2 linked regions of the Exiguobacterium sibiricum 7-3 genome follow. The protein of the gene in region 1 binds, or shares a complex with, the protein of each later gene. Links are inferred from orthologs where the notes say so. Each region holds a gene or a part of one and is shown on either strand. Other genes may lie near its edges.

Region 1 (2,744 bases):
GATCCGAAGTATTTGCTTGAAACGGTTCAAACCTATGAACAAGATGAGAATCAGCAGTTGTATCTCTATAAACAGGATGAAGATTTTATCGGCATCATCGGATTTCAATTAGTGGATGGCCACGCTGAATTGAAACATATCGCCTTGTCGCCATCGTTCCGCGGGGAACGGATGTCGTATATGTTACTCGATGCAGCAGAAAAGATGTTGCGGACAGAAATCACGGGTGCAACGGACGAAACGAGTCGACTTGTTGAGAAATGGAAAAATCAATAAAAACCGGTCCATGTAGCTACGGACCGGTTTTTCATTTTTTTTGACGTGCTGCAAGTGCCATCTGTCGTGCCGTGATGACGTCCTGTCGATCCCGGAGGACATGTTTATGCCGCAAGAACGATAGGTCCTGCAACTGTTCGATTGGCAGACTGCTGATCCGTTGTTCCAAATCGTCAGCGAGTGGCAACGGAATATGCTGGTAGTCGGGCTGCATGAACAATGGTTGTAAGGCAAGCAGTCGGGAGACGTCAATTCCTTGACTGGAAAGTGACCCGGCATGGCGTTCAAGTTTTTGGAACGCTTTCGGGTAGGTCCGCATCGCCCCGGCTACATTGCCGCGGCGGTGATGATAGCGGGCGACGGCAAGCTGAATCAAGGCGACGAGGGATTCATCTTGTCGTTGCCCGGCCTGCCACAGTTCTTCGAGCACTTCGTGGCATTCAAAATAGTCGTGTTGGACATTGAATTCAAAGGCAAATTGTTCGATTGGATGCATGGATTGATCTCCTTTCCTTTTAATATAGCATAGTCGAAATCAGGTGATGTGTGGTATACTAAGGCGCAAAAAACGTTGATGGGCAGGGAGAATCATGGAATCATACAGTGTAAAGATGGATGCGTTTGAAGGCCCGTTGGATTTGTTGTTGCATTTGATTGGTAAACTAGAGATTGACCTGTATGACATTTCCGTATCGATCGTCACGGATCAGTATGTGTCCTATATTCGGGCCATGCAACATCTCGAACTGGATGTTGCGAGTGAATACCTTGTCATGGCAGCGACGCTCCTGCAATTAAAAAGTAAACAACTGTTACCTGTCGAACAGACGGATTTCGAAGAAGTTCCGGATTTTGAAGAGGATCCGACACGTGAAGGGTTGATTCAGCAACTGATTGAATATAAAGCATACAAAGAAGCTGCACTTGTCTTAAAGGAAAAGGAAGAAGCGCGGCTCGAACTGTTTTCAAAACAGCCGGAAGACTTGATGACGTATCTGGATGCGGACAATCAAGATTATAGTGGAAACCTGTCTTTTAGTGATTTGTTGCGTGCTTATGAAAAAATGCGCCAACGCGTCGCCTGGAAAGTACGTCGTTCGAAAACCGTCAAACGGGAAGAACGGACACTTGAACAGCAGATGGTTCATGTTTCGGAATATGTTTTTGCCAATGAAGGAACGACATTTTTTGGTTTCTTTACGGAACAACCGACCGTTGAAGAATTGGTCGTCAGCTTTTTGGCCGTACTCGAACTGGTCAAACAACGGGTCGTCGCCTGTGAGCAAATGAACGACGACATCTTGTTGCGTGCCTTAGTGAAGGAGGAGAATCAGATTGGCGTATGAGCGAATCATTGAAAGTTTGTTATTCGTCGTCGGAGACGATGGAATCGATCCGCGTGGTCTGAGTCAAGTCCTTGAAATCAGTGAGGCAGCGGCTCGGGAACAGTTACATGCCCTTCAGACAATATTTGAAGCGGACGAACGGGTGTTGCAAATCGTCGAATCCGGCGGTGTCTTCAAGATGGTCACCCGTAAAGAAATGTCACCGTATGTGCAGGCGTATGCCGGGTCTCTTGCAGAGGACAGCCTGTCACGCGCTGCGATGGAGACACTCGTCATCATCGCCTACAAACAGCCGGTTACCCGCGCGGACATTGAAGTCATCCGTGGTGTAAAGACGGAACGTGTCATCCACACGTTAAGTGCAAAAGGATTGATTGATGAAGCCGGACGCGCCAAAGGCGTCGGGCGTGCCAAATTGTATAAAACGACGGATCATTTTTTGGATCACTTCGGACTGAACAGTATCGAAGAATTGCCGCCGCTTGAGTTTGAAGAAACACTTGAAGCGGACGGGGATTTGTTTTTCCGGAATGAACCGTCACTAGAGGAGAGAATAAATTAATGGAACGTCTACAAAAAATTATTGCCCAAGCCGGTGTCGCATCACGACGCAAGGCAGAAGAATTGATCACAGAAGGTCGCGTCAAAGTCAACGGGAAAGTCATCACGGAACTCGGGACGAAAGTCGGCGGACGTGCGGAAGTCGAAGTCGACGGTGTCAAACTGGAACGTGAAGAACACGTCTACTACATGCTTTATAAACCAACAGGTGTCGTCTCGACGGTAGAAGATGATAAAGGCCGTAAAACGGTCGTCGATCTTGTTCCTCCGGGTCACCGCGTGTTCCCGGTTGGTCGTCTCGACTACAACACAAGCGGATTATTGCTGTTGACGAACGACGGCGAGTTTTCGAATCTCTTGCTCCATCCGAAATACAAAGTACCGAAACGTTACATCGTCAAAATCAAAGGCGTGCCGGACTACTATCATGTCAAAGGTCTCGAAAAAGGTGTCGTCTTGCCGGACGGATTCAAGACTGGTAAAGCACGTGTCGAGATGCGCGATGTCGATAAGAAAAAGAATACCGCGATTTTAGAAATGGTCATCTATGAAGGCCATAAC
Region 2 (5,673 bases), 850 kb from region 1 along the record:
TCTGACCCCATCAGTTTCGTCAATTCGTCATGGACGATTTTGACGACTTGCTGACCTGGCGTGAGAGACGTCATGACATCTTGCCCGACTGCACGTTCTTTCACATCATTTACGAATTGTTTGACGACTTTGAAGTTGACGTCAGCTTCTAATAACGCAAGGCGAACCTCACGCATCATTTCTTTTACGTCCGCTTCAGAAATCTTACCTTTACCCCGCATTTTAGCGAGACTGGCTTGAAGCCGTTCCGATAATCCTTCGAATGCCATGAAATTGCCCCCTACTCTAATTGCTCGAGTGCCGTAATGGTCACGTGAGCTTCGCTCGGAAGGTCTAGTTGCTTCAACTGATCAAGGAGTAACTTTCGCTGTTCATACTTTGCGAACAAGCCCAGTCGTTCTTCATATTGTTCAAGCATCGCTTCCGTACGTTTTATGTTGTCGTAGACTGCTTGTCGGCTGACTTCAAACTCATCGGCGATTTCACCTAACGAAAAGTCATCTAAATAATAGAGTGACATATAATTCCGCTGTTTCGGCGTCAAAAGCTCCTGATAAAAGTCAATCAGATAATTCATCCGGTTCGTCTTATCAAGTGTCATTCGAACACCTCCACGGTTGTTAAGTGAAATTCCTTTACAGATAGTATAGTACAGCCCTCACAGTGTGTTGTCAAGTTTTTTTCTTTACAAGGAAATCGTGGTCAGTCCTCTTCTCGGGCTTCTTCGACGGTTTCTTTTTCTTCAAAGACATCTCCGAATAATCCATAGACGAATTGTTCGGCATCAAACGGTTGTAAGTCATCGATTTTTTCACCGAGACCAACGAATTTCACCGGCAAATCCAACTCATTCTTAATCGCAAGGACAATTCCGCCTTTCGCTGTTCCGTCGAGCTTCGTCAAAACGATCCCGCTGACATCCGTGGCTTGTTTAAAGGCTTTTGCTTGAACCATCGCATTTTGACCGGTCGTTGCGTCAAGGGCGAGCAATACTTCGTGTGGCGCCCCCGGAATTTCCCGTTCGATGACACGCTTTACTTTTTCGAGTTCATTCATTAAATTGACTTTGTTTTGCAGTCGACCGGCTGTATCGCAAATCAGGACGTCGACTTTTCGTGCTTTAGCGGCTTGAACCGCATCATAGATGACCGCTGCCGGGTCCGACCCTTCACCTTGGCGAATGACCGGCACACCGGAACGTTCACCCCAGACTTGAAGTTGATCGATGGCGCCGGCCCGGAACGTATCTCCGGCTGCGAGCATGACCGTTTTACCTTCGTTCTTCAGACGGTTCGCCAATTTACCGATCGTCGTCGTTTTCCCGACGCCGTTGACACCGACAAATAAGATGACATTGAGTTCGTGACTGAGATCTAGTTCCGATTCTTCCTCTTCTACCAACATGTTGGCGACGACTTCGACCAGTACGTCACGCACTTCCTTTGTATCCTTGACGTTTTTACGTTTGACCTCGACTTTTAACTTTTCAACGAGATCCATCGTCGTCGTGACACCGACATCGGCCTGAATCAGTACTTCTTCCAACTCTTCGAAAAAATCTTCGTCGACTTCCCGGAAACGGTAGACGAGATCGTTGACGGCATTCGCCAATCCGTCCCGTGTTTTCGTCAAGCCTTCCGTAAACTTCGACGTCACTTCTTGCGTGGATGTCGTCAGACGATCTTTTAATTTTTTAAAGAAACTCATTTTTTTATCCCCTTTGGTTCTACTTCTTCACTGAGTGTCCGTCTCGCTTCTTCTAGTTTAACGGATAATACTTCGGAAATACCGTTTTGTTGCATTGTAACGCCATACAGGACGTCGGCGGACTCCATCGTTCCCTTTCGGTGGGTGATAATGATGAACTGTGTCTCGCGTGCCAGTTGGTGGACGAATTCTCCAAACCGGGCGACATTCGCCTCGTCGAGTGCTGCTTCGACCTCATCAAGGACACAGAATGGGACTGGTCGTGTTTTTAAGATGGCGAATAGTAGGGCGATTGCAGTCAAGGCACGTTCCCCACCGGACAATAAGGACAGATTTTGTAACTTTTTGCCGGGTGGTTTGGCTACGATATCGATACCGCTCGTCAAGAGGTCGGTTGGATCCACTAAAATCAAGTCGGCTTCCCCGCCGCCAAACAATTCCCGGAAGGTCTCCCGGAAATGTTCGCGAACGGCTGTGTATGTCTGTTTGAACAACCGAACGACTTCCCGGTCCATTTCTTCGATGACGGCATACAAATCTGTTTTCGCACTGACTAAATCGTCACGCTGCGTCGACAAAAACGTAAAGCGTTGATCGACTTCGGCAAATTCCTCGATGGCACCGAGATTGACAATCCCGATTTCCTCGAGTTGCCGTTTCAAGAGATGCAATTCTTCCTTGGCTTCCTCGAATGAAGTGGTTAATGGTTGAATCAAATCCGCGACCAGACCCATTTCCTCCAGTGTTTCGTGACGTGTCTCAAGACGTGTGCTGAGTCGTCCCTGGGCAAGCCGGGCTTGATCGAGGCGTTGCGTCGTCCGCTGACGTGCTTCCGTCAATTGCGCTTCCTGAATCCGTAACAGACGTAAATCTTCTGCTGCCTGCTGGATTTTTTTCGTCACAAGCGTCAATTCGTGTTCGACTGAAGTTTGTTCTTGTTGCATCTGCATTTTTTCAACATGCAGCGCATCAATCTTCGCTTCATCGAATCCTTCTAGAACATGCTTCAAGTCACGCCGTTTGTGACTTCTTTCTAATTTTGCATGACTCAGTGTCTCCCGGAGACGCGTCACTTCACGATCGATTTGATCACGTGTCATACTGATCGTCCGTTCCTCGAGCAATGCTTCTGCTTGTTGTTGTTTTAATTCCTCGACTGCAACAGCTCCGCGTGATTGCGCTTCTTTCAGCTGATCGAGAGCCTGCCGCAGTTCCCCTTGGCGTTTCGTCAACTGTTCCATGTCCTGCTCTGATGTTGCAATGATCGTTTTTGCTTCGGTTGCTTGTTCAGCAAGACGATTCAATTGACCATCATGGACCGACAATTCCGAGGCGGTGACGGCGAGACTACGCTTCGCATCTGTCCAGGCTTCACGAACACTTTCCAATTGCGCCTGAACCAATTGAATGTTGCGGATGTTTTCTTCAAGTAAACCGGCAAGTTGTGTGATGGCCGTTCTCATTTCATCACGGCGTCGCTCTTGTTCCCGAATGACAGCCTGACCTTGTTTTAATCCAGTCTGCAACTCTTCCAGTTCACGCGACTGACTGAAGAGAGGTGTTCCTTTTTTCCGACTGCCTCCCGTCATCGATCCCCCGACGTTGACGACGTCGCCTTCGAGCGTCACGATCCGGTAACGATGTCCTGTCGAACGGGCAATCGCATTGGCTTGTTCAAGCGATTCAACGACCAGTGTCGTCCCCAGTAAATTATCTTTCAGTTTTGTGAAGTCTTCTCGTGTCGTGACCAGATTACTCGCGACGCCAAGATAACCGGACATGCCCGATAGACTTTCTTGCACGGAAGTACTCAGTTCACGACGCTGAATGGACGAGAGCGGCATGAATGTCGCCCGCCCGGCGTTTAACCGACGTAGTTCCTGAATCAGTTTCCGACCTGTCACATCTGTATCGACGACGACATTTTGCATCGCTCCGCCCAAAGCGGTTTCAATCGCCGCCTCAAAACGGGCAGGAACGGTAATCAGTTCCGCGACAGCCCCATGGATCCCAGCAATCCGGTCCCGTTGTTTCAAAACGGTTTTGACGGCTCCGAAATAACCACTGTAGTCTGCTTTGACGGATTCCAAAAACTCAATCCGGTCTTCTGTCTTATCGCGACGCCGGTGGAGATCGATGATGGATTGCTCCATTTGCCGGAACGTCTCTTGTTGCTGACGATGTCGGTCTTGTTGTGCGTGTTCTTCTTGACGCAACGTTTCTAAACGGTTCCGTAACTCTTCCACCTGTTGTTCCAAACGAATCGTTTCCGCTTCATACGTCGATCGGTCCGTTTGTTTTGACCCGACATTTTTAGAAAAACTGATTTGCTGTTCTTCTGCATGAAGAAGATCTTGTTTGGCTCGATGGTAAGCATTCGTTGCCGCCGCCAGACGGCTGGCCACTTCAAAGGCCTCCGAACGTAATTGTTCGGCCTCTTTTTCAAAATCCCGGTCGGAGTAAGACAAGGCAGCATCGGCTTGTTCCCGTTGCGCGACAGTATCGAGGTACAGTTGCTGAGTCTGTTGCTGTTGTCTCAGCACCGTCTGTTCCTCTTGCTCGATTTGCGCTACGCGTTGTTCAGCAACTGCTACTTCCTGTTCCAGACGCGCCTTCATTTCCGCCCCGTGTTTTTCCCGTTCTTTCGCCAGGTTCAATGCCCCTTCGATTTCAACAAGTTTATTCGAGACAAGCCGTAAACGATCCTGCATTTCCGTCTCAAGTCGCCGTGTCTGTTCTAGCGACGTTTCTTGCGTTTCCCGTGTTGCGATCGTATCTTGTAACCGGTCTTGCTCAGTCAATAATTGAGTTTGGCACGATTCGATTTCAGTCGACACGTCAGCGAGTTGTGTCTTATATTGTTGAATTTCGGTTGCAATGATGCCCCGCTCCAAGAAGTCGTACCGTTCACGGGCAACTAAAAATTCTTTTGCCAATGATGCTTGTTCCCGTAATGGTTCGATTCGTCCACCCAGTTCAAATAAGATGTCATCGACCCGTGACAAATTTGTTTCTGTATCTGTTAACTTTCGTTCAGCCTGTTTTTTACGGTTGCGGTATTTTAAGACACCTGCCGCCTCTTCGATGACAGCACGTCGTTCTTCCGGTTTTCCGGAAATCACTTGTTCGACCCGCCCTTGACCGATGATGGCGAACGCGTCACGCGACAATCCGGTATCCATGAATAAATCCAGAACATCTTTTAATCGGCATGGTTTTTTATTTAAAAAATAATCGCTGTCACCGTTCCGGCTGACACGCCGTGTTACATTGATTTCTTGATACGGCAAGGCAACAGTCCCCGACTCATTGTCGAGCACGAGCGTGACTTCCGCAAATTGTTTCCGGTGTTCCGTGATACTTCCGGCAAAGATGACATCTTCCATCTTCCCACCGCGTAATGATTTAGCTGATTGCTCACCGAGCACCCAGCGCACAGCATCCGATATATTGGACTTCCCACTGCCGTTTGGTCCGACGACGGCCGTGACTCCCGGAAGGAAGTCGAGCTCCGTCCGACTGGCAAATGACTTGAAGCCATTGATTTCAATTCGTTTTAAGTACATCTTGACCACCCATATGTTTAAATTTCTTTTTGATTTTCTTTTAGTTTACCATAGCCGAAAGGTCTACAAAATGGTAGCTTTTATGGTAATGTTAGGCTTAAAGAAATGAAGAGGAGATTTTAAGACATGACAATTGAACAAATGATTGTAGACATTCTGGATAAATTAAACATTATCAACAAAGGTGTCATCAAGGCGGAACAATTCGACGGCACGAAAAATGATGATTTAAAAGAGATTTATGACTTCGTCATGATGCGTGAGTCTTTGACGTTAGCAGAAGTCGATGCTATCGTCGATGAACTGAAATCACTCAAAACCGTTTAAGATTCCTCACAAAAAGGCACTCCATTTTAAAATGGGTGCCTTTTTCATATCAGAAGCTGTTTTTAAGTTCCAG

What was found.
Region 2: the proteins of P402_RS0111425 (region 1) and smc are in contact, whole or in part, in a crystal structure (PDB 3ZGX), measured with the Bacillus subtilis proteins. The link is inferred for Exiguobacterium sibiricum 7-3 from one-to-one orthologs.

What each region holds. Positions count from the first base shown.
Region 1 is NZ_KK211190.1:2,002,273-2,005,016, reverse strand. It holds P402_RS0111425 (segregation/condensation protein A), read left to right. Parts: upstream 1-866; coding sequence 867-1,622; downstream 1,623-2,744. Other genes in the region: P402_RS0111415 (pseudouridine synthase), read left to right, coding at 2,184-2,744; scpB (SMC-Scp complex subunit ScpB), read left to right, coding at 1,612-2,184; P402_RS0111430 (DUF309 domain-containing protein), read right to left, coding at 308-772; P402_RS0111435 (GNAT family N-acetyltransferase), read left to right, coding at 1-276. UniProt on the Bacillus subtilis protein: Participates in chromosomal partition during cell division. May act via the formation of a condensin-like complex containing Smc and ScpB that pull DNA away from mid-cell into both cell halves.
Region 2 is NZ_KK211190.1:1,152,220-1,157,892, reverse strand. The notes cover bases 1,504-5,673. They hold smc (chromosome segregation protein SMC), read right to left. Parts: upstream 5,274-5,673; coding sequence 1,704-5,273; downstream 1,504-1,703. Other genes in these bases: rnc (ribonuclease III), read right to left, coding at 5,650-5,673; P402_RS0106735 (DUF1128 family protein), read left to right, coding at 5,400-5,600; ftsY (signal recognition particle-docking protein FtsY), read right to left, coding at 1,504-1,707. In the rest of the region: ffh (signal recognition particle protein), read right to left, coding at 1-269; P402_RS0106750 (putative DNA-binding protein), read right to left, coding at 281-601; more of ftsY, read right to left, coding at 703-1,503. UniProt on the Bacillus subtilis protein: Required for chromosome condensation and partitioning.